2 linked regions of the Bradyrhizobium diazoefficiens genome follow. The protein of the gene in region 1 interacts with the protein of each later gene in a pairwise test. Links are inferred from orthologs where the notes say so. Each region holds a gene or a part of one and is shown in the gene's direction. Other genes may lie near its edges.

Region 1 (5,325 bases):
GGAGTGGTGGCTGAGCAGGTCGCGCACGGTGACACGCTCGGTCGCGATCGCGTCATACAGGCGGAATTCGGGAATGGTGTCGCGGACCGGCTTTTTCCAATCGAGCCGTCCCTCGGCCACCAGCAGCGCCAACGCCGTGGCGGTGAAAGTTTTGGTGATCGAGCAGATCAGGAACTGCGTCTCTGGCGTCGCGGGCAGCCCGCTCTCGACGTCGCGCTGGCCCCATGTCCTGAGCAGCACCGTCTCGCCGTTCTGCACGACGGCGAGTGTCACGGCCGGCACCTGCCACTCCGCCATCGCCTCCGCGACCAGCGCGTCGAGCTCGGGGATGAGGGCTGTGATGGTCGTGTTGCTTCGGACAGATCGGCTGGACATGACACACATTTTTTTCCGGTCGCCTCCACAATCGCTGGATGACGACCCGTAATGCTACGTGTCGTAGCATTTGCGGCTGGCCCGTGCAAGCGTGGCACATATTTCTCGGAAGCCTGCGATGGATCAGGCAATCGCGCTGCTCTTTCCTCTCGCGGCCGGCAGCCCATCGGCTGATCGATATCGTGCGCAGCACGCTCCAGAAGACCCTCTAGATCACCCGCCAGAGCCATTCCATGATCGTCGCGATCACGTCGCCAAACAGCAGGAGCGCCGCCGACCAGACCAGCGCGGAGACGAAATTGGCGGCCTGAAAGCTCCAGTAAGGCATTTCGAAAATGCCAGCGGCGAGCGGCACGGAGGCGCGCAAGGGGCCGAAGAAGCGGCCGATGAAGATGCTGGGCACACCCCAGCTGCGTACGAAGGCCTCGCCCTTTGGCAGGATTTCCGGATAGCGCGAGAGCGGCCACATCTGGGCGACCTGCTCCTTGTAGCGGTAGCCGAACCAGTAGGAGACCCAGTCGCCAAGTGCGGCGCCGATGCCGCCGGCAATCCAGACCGGATAGAAGCTGATGCCGCTCGCACCGATCAACGCACCGATCGCCACCAAAGCACCCCAGGCCGGGATCAGGAGCGAGATGAAAGCCAGCGACTCGCCGAAGGCCAGCAGGAACACGATCGGCGCCGCCCAGACCTGATGAGCACGCACGAAGTCGGCCAGCGCGTGCGCGTACTGCTCCATTCCAGATCGCCTTCCCGCCCCGTCACGAGTTCGTCAGATGAAAAGACTGGTAAGCCAAGGACTTGTGTGACATCAAGTCACAAAACCCCGCCCAAGCCGGGCTTGGGCCTCAAATTGCCGGGAACTGGTAGGGATACGGCGTAAAATCGCCGAGATTGGCTCTCACCCACACCCCGCCCGGCTGGCACGCGGTGACCTTTCCAAGCCAGCCGTGGCATAGTCGCCTGAACCGATTCGCCGCTGCGCGGCCCTCAAAACGCATCAAGATATATGTCCAAGCATTTGAAAACAAAAAGCAAAAACGATTTGTTCGACGGCAATGAGCCGAAAGCTCGCACGACTGCCGCAAAGGCGGCCCCGCGTGGGACCGGTGGCGAGGCCGATTACACGGCCGCCGACATCGAGGTGCTTGAAGGACTGGAACCGGTCCGGCGCCGGCCCGGCATGTATATCGGTGGCACCGACGAGAAGGCGCTGCATCATCTCTTCGCCGAAGTCATCGACAACTCGATGGACGAGGCCTTAGCGGGGCACGCGACCTTCATCGGCGTCGAGCTCTCCGCAGACGGCTTCCTCACCGTCACCGACAATGGCCGCGGCATCCCGATCGATCCGCATCCGAAGTTCCCGAAGAAGTCGGCGCTTGAAGTCATCATGTGCACGCTGCATTCGGGCGGCAAGTTCGACAGCAAGGTCTACGAGACCTCGGGCGGTCTGCACGGCGTCGGCATCTCCGTGGTGAACGCACTCTCCTCGCGGCTCGAGGTCGAGGTCGCGCGCGGCCAGAAGCTGCATCGCATGACGTTCGAGCGCGGCCATCCCAAGGGCAAGCTCGAGGATCTCGGCAAGGTCAACAACCGCCGCGGCACGCGCGTACGCTTCAAGCCCGACACCGACATCTTCGGCGCCAAGGCCGCGTTCAAGCCGCAGCGCCTGTTCAAGATGACGCGCTCAAAGGCCTATCTGTTCGGCGGCGTCGAGATCCGCTGGAACTGTGCGCCCGAGCTGCTCAAGGGCGTCGAGGATGTTCCACCGGAAGCGACCTTCCACTTCCCCGGCGGCCTGAAGGACTATCTGGCAGCCGCGATCCACGCCGACACGCTGGTGCACCCCGACATCTTCTCCGGCAAATCGGGCCGCAACGGTGCGCATGGCGCCTGCGAATGGGCCGTGGCCTGGACCGCGGATGCCGACGGCTTCCTCTCCTCCTACACCAACACCGTTCCGACGCCCGATGGCGGTACGCACGAATCGGGCCTGCGCAGCGCGCTGTTGCGCGGCCTGAAGGACCACGCCGAGCGCGTCGGCCAGGGCAAGCGCGCTTCGTCCATCACCTCGGAAGACGTGATGGTGGGGGCCGCCGTGATGCTCTCGGTGTTCGTGCGCGAGCCTGAATTCCAGGGCCAGACCAAGGATCGTCTCGCCACCGCAGAAGCGCAGCGCATCGTCGAACAGGCGATGAAGGATCCGTTCGATCATTGGCTGTCGGGCAATCCGAACATGGCCAACCGGCTGCTCGACTTCGTGATCGACCGCGCCGAGGAGCGTCTGCGCCGGCGGCAGGAGAAAGAGACCGCGCGGAAAACCGCGGGCAAGAAGCTGCGCCTACCCGGCAAGCTCGCCGACTGCACCGATGCGGGCACCGACGGCTCAGAACTCTTCATCGTCGAGGGCGACTCGGCCGGCGGCAGCGCCAAGCAGGCGCGCGACCGCAAGACCCAGGCTGTGCTGCCGCTGCGCGGCAAGATCCTCAACGTCGCCTCCGCCGGCAAGGACAAGCTGACGGCGAACGCCCAGCTCTCCGATCTGGTGCAGGCGATCGGTTGCGGCCAGCTTCTGCAATATCGCGAAGAGGATCTGCGCTATCAGCGCATCATCATCATGACCGACGCCGACGTCGACGGCGCCCACATTGCTTCGCTGCTGATCACCTTCTTCTACCGGCAGATGCCGAAGCTGATCGACGAAGGACATCTCTTCCTTGCTGTACCGCCGCTCTACAAGCTGACCCACGGCACCAAGTCAGTCTACGCGCGCGACGACAAGCACAAGGAAGAGCTGATCAAGAGCACGTTCAACGCCAATGCCAAGGTCGAGGTGAACCGCTTCAAAGGCCTCGGCGAGATGATGCCGGCGCAGCTCAAGGAAACCACTATGGATCCGAGCAAGCGCACATTGCTCAAGGTGGTACTGTTGCCCGACGATCGCGACACCACTGCGGATTCAGTGGAGCGCCTGATGGGCACCAAGGCCGAAGCGCGCTTCGCCTTCATCTCCGACAAGGCCGAGTTCGCCAGCGAAGAGCTGCTCGACGTCTGATGCGGCGATTCTCGTCGAAAAGCCCTGGCCCGCGGCCGGGGCTTTTTGATTCGGGATGGACGATTGGGCCTCTTAGGGCGATTCATCCGCAGCATTTTACCTCTCGAATGCCCGACTCGGCCAACGACTCACAGCGGCCGGGGCGGCAAGCCAGGGGCTGAGGCAGGATTGCCTCCGTTTCGGACAAAGGCCACTTCCTAACGAAAGCCTACCCGCACGGAAGCTTCGACGGCCCGTCGTAATACATTGAAGTTACATCATTTTTAGCGGATTCGGCGACGGCACTTCGAAACCCCGCCAGCGGGCGTTTTCCGGCGACTGTGCCTGCCCTGCAACAGCATTTCGGCGAGAACCGTCTATAGTTCGGGTATCAGATCACACGGACTTCAGAGCGCTCGCGCCTGCTACGGACCAAGGTTGGGGATTTTATCATGAAGAAGATTGTACTCGCACTGACCGCGGTCGCGGCGATGACCGGTTCGGCTTCGGCGGCTGACCTTGCTGCCCGTCCCTACGTCAAGGCCCCGGTGGCTGCGCCGGTTGCCAACTGGACCGGCTTCTACATCTTCGGCGGCGGCGGCGGCGGTCTCTCGAACTCCGACCAGTCCGTCCAGTCGACCGTCGGCGCGGTTCCGCTGACCATCACCCAGCGTCAGGGTGGCTCGGGCTGGTTCGGCACCGTCGGCCTCGGCTACGACTGGCAGTTCAGCGGCACCTGGGTCGGCGGCGTGTTCGCTGACGGTCAGTTCGGCAGCATCCGCTCCACCGTGCAGGATCCGATCCTCGGCTACACCGGCAACCAGAAGCTGGAAGACTCCTGGGCCGCTGGCGTGCGCCTCGGCTGGCTGGTTGCTCCGAACGTTCTCTCCTATGTCAACGGCGGTTACTCTGGCGCCCACTTCGGCAGCACCAGCTTCACGACCCTGGGCGGCGCTCCGACTGGCGTGCACCTCAGCGGCTACAACCGCAACGGCTGGTTCGTCGGCGGCGGTGTCGAGAACAGCCTGAACATCTTCGGTATCACGTCGCCCGGCTGGTTCATGAAGACCGAATACCGTTCGGCCTTCTACGACGCCAAGACCCGGGATGAGCTCTCCGACGTCACCAACCTGCCGACCGGCGTCAACAGCATCCGCGCCAACAGCTGGAACCAGACGATCTCGACCTCGCTGGTCTACCGCTTCAACTGGACCGGTCCCGTCGTCGCCAAGTACTGAGCTGAAAAGCACTGAGCTGAAAAGCACTGATCTGATCTGAACTTCAGACGTCAAAAGCCCCGGTTCCGCCGGGGCTTTTTCGTTATGGGTTCATCGTTTAACGCGGGCATAGGCCGCGATCAGCGCGACCGCAGCCGCGGTGCCAAGAATTATCTTGCGCGCGGACACGCGTCCTCCCCGCGGCCTGCGTCCGCAGCCATTGTATCCGAACCGAAGCTACGGCTAGTCTTGCGGGACGTTTTCGCGATCCGCGGCGATACCTTGTGCCGTGGGTCGCGACAGAATCGGACCGATGGGGAGGAATGCATGCGCAGATTTCTGCTGATCGCAGGCCTGTTTGCCCTCGCTGTCGGGCTGCTCTGGATCGGACAGGGCACGGGTACCGTCGCCTGGCCCCGATCGAGCTTCATGATCAACCAGCTGCAATGGGCCGGCTATGGCGCCGCCATGGCAGGCTTCGGGCTGGTGCTGATCTGGCAAAGCAACCAATAGAAGAAACCAGGAAGTGACAGCATGACATCCAACCGGTTCGATCTGCGCGGCAAAGTCGCGATCGTCACGGGAGGCAATGGCGGCATCGGGCTCGGCCTCGCGCACGGGCTCGCCGACGCCGGCGCCGATATCGCCGTGGTCGGACGCAACGAAACCAAGTCGGCCGCGGCCGTCGCCGATCTC
Region 2 (4,239 bases), 680 kb from region 1 along the record:
TTCCTGGGCCTGCGCGGAATCCGGCTCTCGCTTGCGCGGCCGGAGGTGTTTCGCGTGCAGTTGCGGGCGCTGTGCCGTGCCGCCGTCCACGGGACGCTGAAGGTGATGCTGCCGATGATCGCGATCCCTTCGGAGCTTGACCGTGCCAATGCCATGCTGGACGCGGAATTCGCGGCACTCAGCGCAGAGGGAATTGCCTGCGCCCGGCCGCCGCTCGGCATCATGGTCGAAGTCCCCGCGGCGGCGCTATGCGCGGAGGAGTTTGGCGCGGCGTTCTATTCCATCGGATCGAACGACCTCACCCAATATACGATGGCTGCGGCACGTGACATCGGCGCTGTCGCCGACCTCAACGATGCCGGCCATCCGGCGGTGCTGGCGCTGATCGCGCGGACAGTCGAGGCCGGGCGCAAGCGCGGCGTCGAGGTCTCGCTCTGTGGCGATGCCGCGGCCGATACGCGCTTGACGAATGCGCTGCTGGCGAAGGGGCTGACGACCCTCTCGGTCTCGCCGATTGCGGTGGCGCGGCTCAAGGCGGCTATCGCCGAGGTGACCGCATGACCGAGGATGCAGGCGAGGACACAAGCCGGCCCGGCGACACCAATGTCGCGGATTACAAGCTCATCCTGCGGCGGGCTCTCGACAACCGGCCATCCGGGACGCGATTGAAGCTCGCCGCAGCGCTCGGCAAGAACCGCTCCTTCGTCAGTCAGATCACAAATCCGGCCTATCTGGTGCCGATCCCGGCGAAGCATGTCCCGATCATCTTCGAGGTCTGCCATCTCGCAGGTGCCGAGCGGGCGGCGTTCCTCAAGGCCTATGGGCGCGCACATCCGGGACGGCTGCGCGGAGCTCACCGCGAGGCGCGCACGCGCGTTGTCACAGTGACCGTGCCCGATCTCGGTGACGACAAGAAGAATCGCGCGCTCGAGCAGCTCATCGTCGATTTTGCTGCTCAGCTCGCGCGCTACGCCGAAAGCATCGGCTGACGAATTCTGACTGCAAAAACAGATAACCGGGAGAACGCCATGAAGAAGCTGATCAACAGCGCCGATACGTTGCTCGAAGAGAGTCTCGACGGGTTGGCGGCAGCCCATGCCGATATCCTGCTGCTCGGCGCCGAGCGGAAGTTCGTACGCCGCCGCACCCTGAAGCCGGGCAAGGTCGCGCTCATCTCGGGCGGCGGCTCGGGACATGAACCGCTCCACGCCGGCTTTGTCGGCGTCGGCATGCTCGATGCCGCGTGTCCAGGTCAGGTCTTCACGTCGCCGACGCCGGATCAGATGATCGAGGCCGCGGAAGCCGTCGACGCCGGGGCAGGCGTGCTCTTCATCGTGAAGAACTACGAAGGCGATGTGATGAACTTCACCATGGCCGCCGAGATGGCCGGGCGCGAAGTCGTCAGCGTGGTGACCAACGACGACGTCGCGGTCGAAAAATCGACCTATACGACCGGCCGTCGCGGCGTCGCAGGCACGCTGATCGTCGAGAAGATGGTCGGCGCCGCTGCCGAAAAGGGAATGCCGCTCGCCGCGCTCAAGACGCTCGGGGATGATGTCAATCGGCGCACCCGCTCGATGGGGGTGGCGCTCCTGCCGTGCACCGTTCCGGCTGCGGGCCGACCGAACTTCACCCTGGCTGACGACGAAATGGAGATGGGTGTCGGCATTCATGGTGAGCCGGGTCGCCGCAGGGTGCCGTTGGCATCTGCCGATGCGATTGCCGCCGAGATGCTCAACGCGATCCTGGGCGATCTCGCACCGAGCAAGGGCAGCGAAGTCCTGCTCCTGGTCAACGGATTCGGCGCAACACCGCTGATCGAGCTCTATTTGATGGCCAACAGCGCCAAGCGGATTCTGGACGGCGCTGGGGTCACCGCCACGCGATTCCTGACGGGTTCTTATGTGACGTCCCTCGACATGGCCGGTGCCTCGATCACCGTCTCCGTGCTCGACAGCCAGGCGACGAAATTGTGGGACGCCCCTGTGCACACCGCAGCTCTGCGTTGGGGTGTTTGAGGGATAGGGAGAGGTGCCGCGTGAGCTCGAGACGCCGCCGCATGCCCTGCTGTGTTCCTGACCGGGGGTGCCGAAAGGGAATGCAGAAAACCGAGTCATTAGTCGCGCTTATGTCGCAAATTTTTACTTCCAATTTTACTTCGCAAAATCCTGCCCCTAGCCTCACGTGCATCTGATCACATAAGCAGCCGATCAATGGCGATCGGTGCGAGCGTTCATCGTAACCAACGAGGGTTGCCATGTCTGATGGGACTAAGGGGACGTTCACTTCCGATCCGGCGGGAACGAAGGCCAAAACGGACGTCAAGTCGACGAAAAAGCTGAGCCGGCGCACGCTGTTGAAGGGTGCAGCCGCCGTTGCGGGCGCAGCCGCAGGGTCGGATGCGATCCGCGGATTCCCGACCATCTGGGCGCAGGAGATCAAGGACATCGAACTGCGCCATGTCGGCGTCTCCTACTCGGTGGTGAAGGCAATCGGCGACCAGGCTGCCAAGGATCTCGGCTTCAAGGTGACGATGCAGAACCTCGACACTTCCGCCGCCATCAACCGCTTCATAAGCCAGCCTAATACGGTCGATATCGCCGATCTCGAGGGCTGGCAGGCCAAGCTTGCCGCCAAGCGCAGCGTGATCCAGGGCATCGAGGTCAAGAAGATCAAGGAGTTCGACAACATCCTGCCCATCTTCACCAAGGGTGAGATCGACGGCCACAAGATCCCGCGCCAGGGCATCTCGCCCTATGAGGCGATGTATATCGCGAAGCCAGACGCGACCGATCTGCACGACGGCGTCACCGAATGGGCGACCTTCCTGCCGCAGGTCTACAACGCCGACTCCATCGGTTATCGCCCCGATCTCGTCGGCCACGAAGTGACCGAATGGAAGGACCTGATCGATCCAAAATTCAAGGGCAAAGCCGCGATCCTCGACGTGCCCGCGATCGGCATCATGGATGCCGCGCTCTGCTTCGAAAGCGCCGGTCTGATCAAGTACGGCAACAAGGGCAACATGACCAAGGAGGAGATCGACTTCACCTGCAACAAGCTGATCGAGCTGAAGAAGCAGGGCCAGTTCCGCGCGACCTGGACCACTTTCGACCAGTCGGTGCAGCTGATGGCGGCGGGCGAAGTGGTGATCCAGTCGATGTGGTCGCCGGCAGTCGCTGCGGTGCGCGTGAAGGAGATCCCTTGCGTCTACGCGCCGGTCAACGTCAAGGACGGCAAGGAAGGCTATCGCGGCTGGTGCAACGGCATGGGCCTGATGAAGCATCTCTCCGGCAAGAAGCTCGACGCCGCCTATGAGTATCTCAACTGGTACCTGTCGGGTTGGCAGGGCGGTTTCGTCGCGCGCTACGGCTATTACAGCCCGGTGCCGTCGACCGCGAAGAAGTTCCTGACGCCGGCCGAATGGGCGTTCTGGTACGAGGGCCAGCCCGCGCCCGAGGTGGTCAACGATCCCTATGGTGTGGCGATGGAGAAGGCCGGCACCAAGCGTGACGGCGGCTCGTTCCTCGATCGCGTCAAGAACATCTCGTGCTGGAACACGCTGATGGACGAAGCGGCCTACATGAACAAGCGCTGGAATGACTTCAAGGTGGCCTGAAACCTGCTTTCCCTGACTTAAGCAAAGCACCGGCGCCGTCACGCGCCGGTGCGAGAAGATCGGCTTCGAGGCATTTTCTGATATGCAGCCAAGTTCGAGTTCAGCTCAAACTCCTTCACGCGCCAATCTCGCCGGTTGGCTTTATGTGTCGCCGCTGGTGCTGGTGCTCGTGCCGTTCTTCGTGGCGCCGATCCTGGTCGTGCTGGCCGCCAGCTTCTTCGCTACCGACGGCTTTGGCGGGCTGACGCCGGGCTTCACGCTGGCAAGCTATGTCGAGGTGCTGCATTCGGCGCCGACGCTGAAGCTGTATCTGGCGACCATCAAGTTCACGGTGCTGACTTGGGTCTTTACGCTGATTATTGGCTTCTTCGTCGCCTATTTCCTCGTCTTCCACGTTCGCAACCAGCTTTTGGCAATCGGCCTGTTCCTGCTGTGCACCGTGCCGTTCTGGACCTCGAACATCATCCGGATGATCTCCTGGATTCCGTTGCTCGGCAAGGAGGGCCTGATCAACCAGGCGCTGCTGGCGATGGGCGCGATCCATCAGCCGCTCGAGGTGTTGCTGTTCTCCGACCTTGCGGTGGTCATCGCCTATGTCCATCAGCTCACGATCTTCATGA

Evidence for each region.
Region 2: the proteins of parE (region 1) and dhaK interact in binary tests that used the Escherichia coli proteins (3 or more experiments, as listed by UniProt). The link is inferred for Bradyrhizobium diazoefficiens from one-to-one orthologs.

The regions. Positions count from the first base shown.
Region 1 is NZ_CP067102.1:4,642,354-4,647,678, forward strand. What follows is about bases 916-3,908. They hold parE (DNA topoisomerase IV subunit B), read left to right. Parts: upstream 916-1,384; coding sequence 1,385-3,433; downstream 3,434-3,908. Other genes in these bases: JJC00_RS21750 (DedA family protein), read right to left, coding at 916-1,114; JJC00_RS21760 (outer membrane protein), read left to right, coding at 3,865-3,908. Outside these bases: JJC00_RS21745 (serine hydrolase), read right to left, coding at 1-375; more of JJC00_RS21750, read right to left, coding at 584-915; more of JJC00_RS21760, read left to right, coding at 3,909-4,650; JJC00_RS21765 (hypothetical protein), read left to right, coding at 4,957-5,142; JJC00_RS21770 (SDR family NAD(P)-dependent oxidoreductase), read left to right, coding at 5,164-5,325. UniProt on the Escherichia coli protein: Topoisomerase IV is essential for chromosome segregation; it is the principal protein responsible for decatenating newly replicated chromosomes. It relaxes supercoiled DNA.
Region 2 is NZ_CP067102.1:5,325,828-5,330,066, reverse strand. What follows is about bases 133-3,023. They hold dhaK (dihydroxyacetone kinase subunit DhaK), read left to right. Parts: upstream 133-1,028; coding sequence 1,029-2,018; downstream 2,019-3,023. Other genes in these bases: JJC00_RS25025 (ABC transporter substrate-binding protein), read left to right, coding at 2,258-3,023; JJC00_RS25035 (hypothetical protein), read left to right, coding at 558-989; ptsP (phosphoenolpyruvate--protein phosphotransferase), read left to right, coding at 133-561. Outside these bases: more of ptsP, read left to right, coding at 1-132; more of JJC00_RS25025, read left to right, coding at 3,024-3,619; JJC00_RS25020 (ABC transporter permease), read left to right, coding at 3,702-4,239. UniProt on the Escherichia coli protein: Dihydroxyacetone binding subunit of the dihydroxyacetone kinase, which is responsible for the phosphoenolpyruvate (PEP)-dependent phosphorylation of dihydroxyacetone via a phosphoryl group transfer from DhaL-ATP.